Regions from separate parts of the Kineococcus esterisolvens genome, predicted to be linked through region 2. Evidence: riboswitches for the same ligand, from Rfam matches in the RefSeq annotation. Region 2 holds a riboswitch; each other region holds the start of a gene.
The links. Region 2 has a riboswitch for thiamine pyrophosphate ahead of thiO (glycine oxidase ThiO). Riboswitches for the same ligand answer to the same signal wherever they lie in the genome.
Positions count from the first base shown of each region.

Region 1 (3,876 bases), on a different contig from region 2:
CCCCGGCCCCCCCTGGTCCCCGCTGCGCGGTCCCTGCTGCGCTCGGCCGCCTTCACCGCCCTGTTCACCGCCGGGTTGCTTCTGGGCCGCTGGACCGTCCCGGACGGCGGCGCGCTGTCCCTGGTCTCCCCGGGTTCCGGTGTCGCCGCCGTGTGGTTCGCCGTGCAGCGCGGCGCCGGCACGCGCCCGCTGGACACCGCGCTGCTCGCGGTCACCGGCGTGCTGGTGCACGCGCTCACCGGTGCCGGCGCCCTGCTCGCCCTCACCACGGCCACCGCCACCGTGCTGCAGACGCTCCTGTTCGACGCCCTGCTGCACCGCTGGTGCCCCGGTGCCGGCCCGGGCCGGCCGCTGCGCGGCGTGCGGGCCCTGCTGCGGCTGCTGGCCGCCACCGGTGCGGCCGTCGCCGCCGGCGCGCTCGTCGGGCCGCCGGCCGCCTGGTGGCAGGCCGGGCACGTCACCTGGGTCGACCTGCCGGTGTGGGCCGCCCGCAACGGCCTCAGCGTGCTGCTGCTGGCGTGCGTCGGGCTGCGGCTCGTCGCCACCAGCGCACGGGACGGGTCCGCCCCGGTGCCGTGCGCTCCGGTGGCCCGCCGCCGCTGGGCCGAGGGCGTCACCGCGTTCGCCGTCACCGCCGTCGCGTACGCGGTGCAGTTCACCGTCCCCGGGGTGCCCGACCTGGTGTTCCTGCTGCCCGTGCTCACCGTCTGGGCGGCGCTGCGCTTCTGCACCCGCACCGTGGTGTGGCACAGCCTCTTCACCGGCCTGGCCGCGCTCGTGCCCACCCTGCTGGGGCACGGCCCGTTCGCCGCCGAGCCCGACCCGGCCCTCCGTGCGCTCGCGGGGCAGGCCTTCGCCGTGCTCACCACCGTCATCGGGCTCGTGCTCGCCCTGGGCCGCGACGAGCGCGACGAGCTGCTCGCGGAGGTGCGCCGGCAGGCCGACGACTCGCAGCGGCAGGCCGAGGCCGCCGCGATGCTCACCGACGCCCTGCGGTCCCTGAACTCCGCCGCCGACACCCGCCAGGCCCTGTGCGAGGCGACGGCTCGCATCACCGGCGCCGACGGGGTGTACCTCGCCGAGCCCGACGGGCGGGGGGACCTCGTCACCCGGGCGGTCTGGGGCGAGGGGATGGTCCCGGTGAGCACCCCCGCCGACGAGCCCACCGTGCTCGCCGACGCGTTCCGGCGCGGTGCGCCCGTCTTCGTCAGCGACCTGTCCGGGCACACCGGCGCCTCGGGGCGGCTGCGCGACGCGCTCGGCGCCGTCTCGGTCGCCTACCAGCCGATCACCGCCACCGACGGGCGGACCGCCGGCCTGCTCGCCAGCGTCTGGCGCACCCGGGTCCAGGAACTGCCCGCGCAGACCCGGGTCGTCCTGGCGACCCTGGCCCAGGAGGCCGCCCACGGCGTGGAACGCGCCGACCTGCTGGCCCAGCTGGCCGTGGCCGCCGAGCGCGACCCCCTCACCGGCCTGGCCAACCGCCGCCGCTGGGACGAGACCACCACCAAGGAGATCGCCCGCGCGGTCCGCAGCGGGCTGCCGCTGTCCTTCTGCCTCATCGACCTGGACCACTTCAAGCGCTACAACGACACGCAGGGGCACCTGGCCGGCGACGACCTGCTGCAGGAGTTCGCCGCGGCCGCCGCCGGCTGCCTGCGCGAGGTCGACACCCTCGCCCGCTGGGGCGGGGAGGAGTTCGTGCTCGCGCTGCCCGGGTGCAGCGCCGCCGGCGCGCGCGCCGTCGCCGACCGCATCCGCGCCGCCGTGCCGCACGGGCAGACCTGCACGATCGGCGTCGCCCAGTGGCAGCCCGGCCTCAGCGCCGCCGAGGTCGTCGCGCTGGCCGACATCGCCCTGTACGAGGGCAAGGAGGCGGGGCGCAACACCACCGTCGTCAGCGACACCCCCGCCGTCACCCCCGCCGTCACCCCCGCGGCCCCCGCTCCCGTCGCCTGACGGGGCCGGACCCGGCCGGGTCAGGCCGGGTCGGGGCGGGTCGGGGCGGGTCGGGGGGCGGTGTTAGGTTCGCCCGCGACACGGGGTGCCCCGCGAGGGGCTGAGATCACACCCGTCGAACCTGACGCAGGTAGTGCTGACGAAGGGATGTCACGGCGTGGAAGCCGGAAACCCCGCGCGCCCGAGCGCGCAGCAGGTCGCGGACGTCCGCGACGCCCTGGCCCGCGAGCACCCGCTGGTGCAGTGCCTGACGAACTCGGTCGTCACCACGATCACCGCCAACGCGCTGCTCGCCGCCGGCGCCGCACCCGCGATGGTGGACAACCCCCGCGAGGCCGCCGAGTTCGCGCAGGTCGCCTCCGCCGTGCTCGTGAACGTCGGCACCCTCGACGACGAGCGGGCCCGCGCCATGGCGCTCGCCGCCGCCTCCGCCCGCGCCGCGGGGAACCCGTGGGTGCTGGACCCCGTCGCGGTCGGCGCGCTGGGGTTCCGCACCCGCACCGCCCGGGAACTGCTGCAGCACGCACCGGACGTCGTGCGCGGCAACGCCTCCGAGGTCATGGGCCTGGAGGGTTCCGGTGCCGGCGGGCGCGGCGTGGACTCCACCTCCCTGGCCGAGGACGCCCTGGCCGCGGCGCACCGGCTCTCGGAGCGCACCGGCGGCGTCGTCGCGGTCTCCGGCGAGGTGGACGTCCTCGTCCACGGGGACCGCGTCGTGCGGGTGCGCGGCGGATCACCGCTGCTGACGCGCACCACCGGCGCCGGCTGCTCCCTGGGCGCCCTCGTCGCCGCCTGCACCGCCGTCACCGGCGACCCGCTGCTGGGGGCCGTCACCGCGCACGCGCACGTCGCGCTGGCCGCCGAGCGGGCCGCCGCCCGCTGCCCGCGGCCCGGGAGCTTCGCGATCGCGTGGATCGACGAGCTGGACGCCGTGGACGCCGCCGCCCTGCGCGCGGACCTGGCCGGCACCGGGCGGCTGGCGTGAGTGCCCGGCCCTTCGACCCCTCGCTGTACCTGGTCACCGACACCGCGATGTGCGGGCCGCGGGGGGTTCCCGCCGTGGTGGGCGAGGCGGTCGCCGGCGGCGTGAGCGCCGTGCAGGTGCGCGGCAAGGGCGCGAGCGACCGGGACCTGCTCGCGCTCGTGCGCGCCGTGCAGGACGTGCTGCGCGGCACCGGTGTCCCGCTGGTCGTGAACGACGCCGTGGACGTCGCGCTGATCGCCGGCGCGGACGGCGTGCACCTGGGCCAGTCGGACCTGCCCGCGCAGGAGGTCCGCCGCCTGGTGGGGCCCGACGTCCTCGTGGGGCTGTCGGTCTCCAGCGTGGAGGAGGTGCGTGCCGTCCCCGCCGGGGTCGTCGACCACCTCGGGGTGGGGCCCGTGCACGCCACCGGCACCAAGACCGACGCGGCCGCCCCGCTGGGACCGGACGGTGTGCGCGCCGTCGTGCGGGCCGCCGCCGGGACCCCGTGCGTGGCGATCGGCGGTCTCCACGCCGGGAACCTGCACGAGCTGCGCGGCACCGGCGTCGCCGGGTTCTGCGTCGTGTCCGCGGTGTGCGCCGCCCCCGACCCGCGCGCCGCCGCCGCCGGGCTGCGGGCGCGCTGGGACGGCCGCCCCGCGGCGGGATCCCCGGTGGACCGGTGAGCGCGCGCGTCGCCCTCACGATCGCCGGCAGCGACCCCAGCGGGGGAGCGGGGATCCAGGCGGACCTGAAGACGTTCGCCGCCCTGGACGCGTTCGGCACCGCCGTGCTCACCGCGCTCACCGCGCAGAGCACCCGCGGCGTCGCCGGGGTGCACGTCGTCCCGGCGGACTTCGTGCGCCGCCAGCTGGAGGTGCTGCTCGACGACGTCACCGTCCACGCCACCAAGACCGGCATGCTCGCCGACGCCGCCGTCACCCGCGCCGTGGCGC
Region 1 covers NZ_JBJLRI010000016.1:11,166-15,041, forward strand. Annotated here, with positions in the region: gene ACRYR8_RS07605 (GGDEF domain-containing protein) at 1-1,959, shown strand, start outside; TPP riboswitch at 2,031-2,124, shown strand; gene thiM (hydroxyethylthiazole kinase) at 2,117-2,944, shown strand; gene thiE (thiamine phosphate synthase) at 2,941-3,606, shown strand; gene thiD (bifunctional hydroxymethylpyrimidine kinase/phosphomethylpyrimidine kinase) at 3,603-3,876, shown strand, end outside.
Region 1: linked by a shared signal. The riboswitch ahead of thiM (hydroxyethylthiazole kinase) and the one ahead of thiO (glycine oxidase ThiO) in region 2 are both predicted to bind thiamine pyrophosphate.

Region 2 (3,876 bases):
CCGGTGACGAGGCGGGAGCGGAACTCCCGGCCGGCGAGCACGAACGGGTCGTCGTGCAGCGTCCCGGTGCCCTCCGTCGTCGGCGCGCTCACCCTCCCGCCACCGCCTGGAGCACCTCGAGGCGGTCTCCCGCGGCGACGGGCGTGCGTGCCCAGCGGCCCGAGGGCACGACCTCCTCCGACAGCGCGACCGCGACGCCGCGGCCGGGTTCCAGCGACGGGGCGAACCGCGCCACCACCTCCGCCACGCTGGACCCCTCCGGCACGCGCAGCGGTTCCCCGTTGACGAGCACCTCGACCTCCCCGCTCGAACTCCCGGTCACCGGGCCCTCACCTCCTCGCGGGCCGCGGTGCGCGACCCGAACCTCCCCGGGTCGCAGGCCGCGACCTCGGGCGGGACGTCCTCGCCGGCGGCCAGCGCCGCCACGGCGTCGGCCGTGATCCCCGACAGCAGCACTCCGTTGCGGTGGTGCCCGGTCGCCAGCAGCAGGCCGGGCACCTCGCCGAACCCGATGAGCGGCAGGTTGTCGGGGGAACCCGGCCGCGAGCGCGCCAGGACCTCCACGAGTTCCAGTTCCGCCACGCCCGGCACGAGCGCCTGCGCGTCGCGCAGCAGGTCGTGCACCGCGCCGGCGGTCACCGCCTCGTCGAAACCCCGTTCCTCCGTGGTGGCCCCGACGACGAGCTCCCCGCTGCGGCGGGGCACCAGGTACACGTCGCGGTCGCGCACCACGCCGCGGACGGTGCGCGTCAGCAGGTGGCCGGCGGGGGGCATCCGCAGGCGCAGCACCTGCCCCTTCACCGGGCGCACCGGGGCGTGCGGGTGGGCGCGCGCACCGGTCGCCAGGACGACCAGGTCCGCGCGCAGCACCGCACCGCCGGCGAGCCGGACCCCCGAGGCGCGCCCGTCCTCGACGAGGACCTCACCGGTCTCGGCGACGTGCTCGACGCCGCGGTCCCGGGCTGCCGCGCGCAGCGCCCGCAGCAGTTCCCGGGGGTCGACCTGGTGGTCGCCGCGCACCAGGGTTCCGCCGCTGACCCCGGGGTCGAGCAGGGGTTCCAGGCGCCGGCACTCCCGGCCGGTGAGGGCGCGGACGTCCAGGCCGAGGCGCTCCTGGGCGCGGCGCACGTCGGCGAGGCGGGCGCGGTCACCGGCGTCCAGCGCGACCACCAGCGTCCCGCAGGCCCGGTACCCGGTGGGTGCACCGCCGGCGGCGCGCTCCACGTCCGCGACGTACCGGGGGAAACCCGCCGCTGCGAGCAGGCCCAGTTCCAGCAGTTCCCGCTCGCCGTGGTGCAGTTCGCTGACGGGGGCGAGCATCCCGGCCGCCGCGCGCGAGGCGCCGCCGCCGGGCACGGGGTCGACCAGCACGACCCGGTGGCCGCGCCCGGCCAGGCGCCACGCGCACGCGGCCCCCACCACCCCGCCGCCGAGCACGACGACGCGGCCCGGGACCGCGCCGTGCGCGGCCGGGGAACCCCAGGGGGGAACCACCAGCACTCTCCCTTCGCCGGCACTACCCGGAGCAGGTTCGACGGTCGGCGAGTGCGCTCGCCCTCTCAGCCCGCGATCCCGGGCTCCCGTGGTGCGGTCACCATACCCCCGCCGCTGGCACACTCGTCCAGGTGCCGAACACCGGGGAACCCCAGCAGACGCGAGAACCCCTGAACCCGCGCGAGGCGCTGCGCGCCGCCCGCCTGTACCTGTGCACCGGCTCCCGCCGGCGCGAGGGCGACCTGGAGCAGTTCCTCGACGCCGCGCTGGGCGCCGGGGTGGACGTCGTGCAGCTGCGCGAGAAGGGCCTGGAGGCCGCCGAGGAGCTGGAGCTGCTGGAGGTGTTCGCGGACGCGGCCCGCCGGCACGGCCGCCTGCTGGCCGTCAACGACCGCGCGGACGTCGCGGCCGTCGCCGGTTCGCACGTCCTGCACCTGGGGCAGCGGGACCTGCCGCCCGCGGCGGCCCGCCGGCTCGTGGGCGCCGGCACCCTGGTCGGCCGCTCCACCCACTCCCCCGAGCAGTTCGACGCGGCGGTCGCCGACCCCGAGGTGGACTACGCGTGCGTGGGCCCGACGTGGGCGACGCCCACGAAACCGGGACGCGCCGCGACCGGCCTGGACCTCGTGCGGCACGCCGCGGTGAGCGCGGCCGGGACGCCGTGGTTCGCGATCGGCGGGATCGACCTCTCCACGGTGGAGGAGGTCGTGGCGGCGGGTGCGCGCCGGGTCGTGGTCGTGCGGGCGATCACCGGCGCCGACGACCCGGCCGCGGCGACCGCCGAGCTGCTGCGCCGCCTGCCGGAGCCGCTGCCCGCCGCCTGAGCCCCGGTGCCCCCGGGCGCCGGGGCTCAGGGGGTGCCGGGGCGGGGACGGGCGGCGAGCTCCTCCCGCAGCCGGCCGACCTCCTCGGCGAGCCGCTGCACGTCGGCCCGGGTGGCCTCGGCGTCGGCCCCGGAGGTGTCGCGGACCTCGTCGAGGAACCACGACGCCAGCGACCCGGTGACCACGCCGACCAGGGCGATGCCCGAGAGCATCAGCCCCACCGCGACGGCGCGGCCGGTCGCGGTGACCGGGGAGTAGTCGCCGTACCCGACCGTGGTGATGGTGGTCGCCACCCACCACACGGCCTCGCCGAAGGTCGTGATGGTCGCCCCCGGGGCGTCCCGCTCGGCGTCCAGGACCGCGCAGGCGGCGCTGAAACCGATGAGGATCGTCGCGGAGGTCACGAACAGGCCGACGCGGCCGCGCAGCCGCGTGCCGGCGCGCTGGTTCAGCAGGCGCAGCACCGTCACCAGGCGCAGCAGACGCAACGGCTGCAGCATCGGCAGCACCAGCAGCAGCAGGTCCAGCGGGTGGGTCGCGACGAAGCGCGCGCGGTTCCGGCTCAGGGCCAGCCGGAGCAGGTAGTCCACGCCGAACGCCGCCCACGTGAGGGTCCGCACGACGTGGCACGCGGTCCGCACCTGCTCCGGCAGCGCGGGCTGCAGGATCGGCAGCGAGTACGCCACCAGCCACAGCACGGCCACGACCGTCGCCAGCCGTTCGCTGCGGTGCGCGTAGGCGCGGTACCGGGCGTCGGCCCGGGCGTCGCGCGGATCGGTGGTCGCTGTGCTCACGGCAGCCTTGCTAACGGCGCCGCGGCGGGCTGTCCATCCGGGCTGCCGTCGGCACGTCCGGGCGGGGGCGCCCGCGGCCGGTGGCGCGCGGGGTCGTCACCGGGGCGGGGGCGGGGCTCCGTCGACCCGCTCCCGTCCCGGTGCTCCCGGTCGACCCCCCGACCGGGGCCTCACCGCACCGGTGCTCAGACCGGCGCGACGAGGGGTTCGGCGGAGCGCGCGTGCAGCTCCCGCAGGTCGGCGACGCGCCCGGCCGCGACCTCGGCGGCCTCGGTGTCGCCGCGGACCTCGGCCGCGCGCTGCTCGGACAGGGCCAGCTCCACCTGGGCGGTGAGCTCGGCGGTGAAGGTCGGGATGGTGGGGGTCACGGTGGCTCCTCGGGTCGCTCCGTCGGTGCGGGTCATCGGGTGGCCGGCTCGATGTCGAACAGGGGCGCCAGGCCGGTGCGGTGCAGCACGTCCAGGTCGTCGCGGCCCAGCCCGCGCAGGACGACCCGGCCGCCCCGCACGCGGCAGCACCGCTTGGCGCGCAGCAGCAGGGCCACGACCACCGAGGACAGGTGCTCCACGCCGGAGACGTCCACCACGAGGGTGGAGGTCCCGGAGTCCAGCGCCTCGCCCAGGCTGCGGCGGAGAGCGCCGACGCCCTGGCGCAGGCAGCCCTCGTGGAGCGCCACCACGGTGACGCCCTCCTCGGTCGCCGCCGTCGTCGCCCCGGCGGTCCTGTCGCGGTCGAGGACCTGCACCACGCCCACGCTCCCTCCC
Region 2 covers NZ_JBJLRI010000018.1:20,179-24,054, forward strand. Annotated here, with positions in the region: gene ACRYR8_RS08280 (thiazole synthase) at 1-59, opposite strand, end outside; gene thiS (sulfur carrier protein ThiS) at 89-322, opposite strand; gene thiO (glycine oxidase ThiO) at 319-1,494, opposite strand; TPP riboswitch at 1,485-1,594, opposite strand; gene thiE (thiamine phosphate synthase) at 1,626-2,318, shown strand; gene ACRYR8_RS08300 (potassium channel family protein) at 2,345-3,112, opposite strand; gene ACRYR8_RS08305 (hypothetical protein) at 3,298-3,480, opposite strand; gene ACRYR8_RS08310 (STAS domain-containing protein) at 3,513-3,860, opposite strand.

Region 3 (3,876 bases), on a different contig from region 2:
CATCGGGCTCAAGGTCGTGCACTGAGCGCTCCAGGCCTATCCTCGGCTCGCCACCGGTCACCGAGGGCGGCGTACGACGACGGTGTCGAGGACGGGAGTGGGCGCGTGGCGCTGAAGGTGCTGTTCATGGGGGGCACGGGGATCATCAGTTCCGCGTGCGCGGCGCTGGCGGTGGAGCGCGGGGTGGACCTGACGGTCCTCAACCGCGGGGGCACGGCGTCCAAGCGCCCCCTGCCCGCGGGCGTGCGGCAGGTGACCGCTGACGTCCGGGACGTCTCCGCCGTGCGGGAGGCGCTGCGCGGCAGCGAGTTCGACGTGGCCGTGGACTTCCTGGCGTTCACGCCCGAGCACGTCGCCGCCGACGTGGAGACGTTCCGCGGGCGCGTGGGGCAGTACTGGTTCGTCTCCAGCGCCTCCGCCTACCGGAAACCCGTGGGCCACCTGCCGATCACCGAGTCCACCCCGCTGGCGAACCCGTTCTGGCAGTACTCCCGCGACAAGATCGCCTGCGAGGAGCTCCTCGCGCGGGCCTACCGCGAGGAGGGGTTCCCCGCTGCGGTGGTGCGTCCCAGCCACACCTACGACCGCACCTCGCCGCCCGTGGACGGCGGCTGGACCGTGGTGGAGCGCATGCGCCGCGGCGCGCCCGTCGTCGTGCACGGCGACGGCACCTCCCTGTGGGTGCTGACCCACCACACCGACTTCGCGAAGGGGTTCGTGCCGCTGCTGGGCGAACCGGCCCTCACCGGTGACGCCGTCCACATCACCTCCGACGAGGCGGTCACGTGGGACGCCGTGCACCGCGCCCTGGCCCGCGCCGCCGGAGCGGACGAGCCGGTCCTCGTGCACGTGCCCTCCGACGCCATCGCCCGCGACGACCCCTCGCGCGGGCCCAGCCTGCTGGGCGACAAGGCGCACTCGGTCCTCTTCGACAACACCAAGCTCAAGCGCCTGGTGCCGGGTTTCGCGGCGACCACGAGCTTCGCCGCCGGCGCGCGCGAGATCGTCGAGCACCACGACGACCACCCCGAGCTGCGCCGCACCGACCCCGACGCCGACGCCCGTCACGACCGGCTCGCCGCCCGCTGGGGCTGAACCGCCCCGCGACCGGGCGCGAGCGCACCCGGTCGCGGGGAGCGCCCGGCCGGCCGCGCGTCAGGAGGTGCGGACGTCCTGGCCGCGCTGCAGGCCGGGGGGCTGCTCACCGGTGGCCTTGCGGTACCAGACCGCCGCCTGGCGCTCCACGAGCAGCCGGCTCAGGCCGATGATGGCGCCGGAGGCCAGCGCCCACGCCACGGCCTCCTTCCACGCCACGTCCGGGTCCTCCGGGTTGGCCGGTGGCGGCGACTTCGTGACGCTCACCCAGATCTTCTTCGTGAGGCGGTTGGCGACGGCACCCGCCGCGACGGCGGCGCCGGGGCCGACGAGCTTCCAGACGATGGGACTCATGGCGTGCACCCTGCCCTACAGCAGGTCCAGGAACCACCGCAGCACCGGCGCCAGCGCCGTGGCGGTCGCGCCCACCAGGGCCACGACGAGCACGACGGTGACCAGGCGCACCCCCCGGGAAGGGCCGCCGTCCGGTCCACGCAGGTGTCGCAGCACACCCCCATCCTGCTCGCCCACCGCGGGGGCGGGGGAGCGGGGTAGGGTTGGCGCCGAACGACAGGGGAGCGCCGCAGGGCGCTGAGAGTGCGGGCAGCCGCAGACCCTCGAACCTGACCCGGTTAGCACCGGCGTAGGGAGTCGGGCGATCCTCGACCCGTGGCCACCGTGGCCGCGGGTCCCCCTCCTGCACCCAGGAGGCCACCGTGAGCACCACCCTCGGCAAGAGCACCGGACGCCGCCCCGCCGGCCGCTGGCGCACCGTCGACCTCGTCACCAGCGCCGTCCTCGGCGTCGCCTTCGGCGTCGTCTTCTGGGGCTGGCACTTCGCCTACAGCGCCCTCGACCCGTTGTTCGCCCTGTTCCCGCCCGTCGCGGGCCTCGTCAGCGGCGTGTGGCTGCTGCCCGCCGTCGTCGGGGCCCTGGTGGTGCGCCGGCCCGGCGCCGCGCTGCTGACCGAGCTGGTCGCCGCCAGCGTCGAGGCGCTGCTGGGCACGCAGTGGAGCGCCGGCGTGCTCGTCTCCGGCGCCGTGCAGGGCCTGGGCGTGGAGATCGCGGTGGCGCTGTTCCTGTGGCGGCGCTGGACGCTCGCCGTCGCGGTCCTGGCCGGTGCCGTGGCCGCCGCCGCCGAGTCCGTCTACGAGTGGTCCGCCTACTGGGCGGCGTGGAGCTGGGACTGGAAGCTCGTCTACGCGGGCTTCTTCGTCGTCTCCGGCGTGCTCGTGGCGGGTCTGGGCGGCTGGGCCCTGGTGCGGGCCCTGGCGCGTTCCGGCGCCCTGTCCGCGTTCGCCGCGGGCCACGAGCACCGCACCCGTGGCTGAGGCGGCCGGCGCGGCACCGGCCGCCCTGCGGGTGCGGGGGCTGAGCGTCACCCCGCCCGGCGCCGCGCGACCCGTCCTGGACGGGGTCGACCTGGACGTCCCCGCCGGCCAGCGCGTCCTGCTCGCCGGGCCCAGCGGCGCGGGAAAGTCCACCCTGCTGCGCGCCCTGGCGGGCGTGCTGGAGGAGGGGCCCGGCGGGGAGCCCGTCGCCACCGGCGAGGTCCTCGTCGCCGGTGAGCCCACCCGTCCCGGCGCCGCCGGCCTGCTGCTGCAGGACCCGCAGGACGCGGTCGTGGCCGCCACCGCCGGGCGCGACACCGCCTTCGGGCCGGAGAACCTCGCGCTGCCCCGCGAGCAGGTGTGGGAGCGGGTGGCCCGGGCCCACGCCGCCGCCCGCTTCACCGCCGGGCGCGGGCGGGAGGTGGCGACCCTGTCCGGCGGCGAGCGCCAGCGCTTGGCGCTGGCCGGCGTCCTGGCGCTGCAGCCCGGCGTCCTGCTGCTGGACGAGCCCACGTCGATGCTCGACGCCCCCACCGCCGAGGCCGTGCGCGCGGCGGTGCTCCGGGCCGCCGCGGGGCGCACCCTCGTCGTCGTCGACCACGACCTGGCCGGGTGGGCCGGGCACGTGGACCGGGTCGTCCTGCTGGGCCGCGACGGCCGCGTCGCCGCCGACGGCCCGCCCGGGCGGGTCCTCGTCCCGGGAGCGGGCGAGGGGGAGCTGTGGCTGCCCGGTGCGCCGGAGCCCGAGCCCGCCGCCGTGCCCGCGGGACTGCTCGCCCCGCGGCTGCCGGTGACCGGCGACGTGCTGCGCGGTGCGGGGCTGGGGCTGGTGCGCCGCCGCCGCGGGCTGCGGCCCCCCGCCCCCGCCACCGTCCTGACCGGTGTGGACGTGGACGTGCCCGCGGGGCGGGTGACCCCGCTCGTGGGGGTCAGCGGGTCCGGCAAGTCCTCCCTGCTGGGCGTGCTCGCCGGGCTCACCCGCCCCACCGCCGGGGAGCTGCGCGCCTGCGGCGCCCTGGCGGGCGGGGTGCGCCCGCAACCGTGGCGGTGGCGCTCGCGGGAGCTGGCCGCGCGCACCGGGTGGGTGCCGCAGACGCCCGAGCACGCCTTCGTGCGCACCACCGCGCGCGCCGAGGCCGCCGCCACGGCGACGGCCCTGGGCCTGCCCGCCGCGCACGCCGACGCCCTGCTGGAGCTGCTGGGCCTGGCGCACCGCGCCCGGGTGGACCCGTTCCGCCTCTCCGGCGGGGAGCAGCGCCGCCTGGCCCTGGTGGGGGCGCTGGCGGCCTCCCCGGCGGTGCTGCTGGCCGACGAGCCGAGCGTCGGGCAGGACCGGCGCACCTGGTCGGTGGTGGCGGGGCTGTTGCGCGCGGCGGCCCGCGACGGCGCCGCGGTCGTCGTCAGCAGCCACGACGAGCGCCTCGTGCGGGTCGTGGACCCGGGCGGCGAC
Region 3 covers NZ_JBJLRI010000106.1:4,380-8,255, forward strand. Annotated here, with positions in the region: gene ACRYR8_RS20010 (DMT family transporter) at 1-25, shown strand, start outside; gene ACRYR8_RS20015 (NAD-dependent epimerase/dehydratase family protein) at 127-1,095, shown strand; gene ACRYR8_RS20020 (DUF4235 domain-containing protein) at 1,156-1,449, opposite strand; gene ACRYR8_RS20025 (hypothetical protein) at 1,465-1,605, opposite strand; TPP riboswitch at 1,658-1,762, shown strand; gene ACRYR8_RS20030 (ECF transporter S component) at 1,812-2,426, shown strand; gene ACRYR8_RS20035 (ATP-binding cassette domain-containing protein) at 2,419-3,876, shown strand, end outside.
Region 3: linked by a shared signal. The riboswitch ahead of ACRYR8_RS20030 (ECF transporter S component) and the one ahead of thiO (glycine oxidase ThiO) in region 2 are both predicted to bind thiamine pyrophosphate.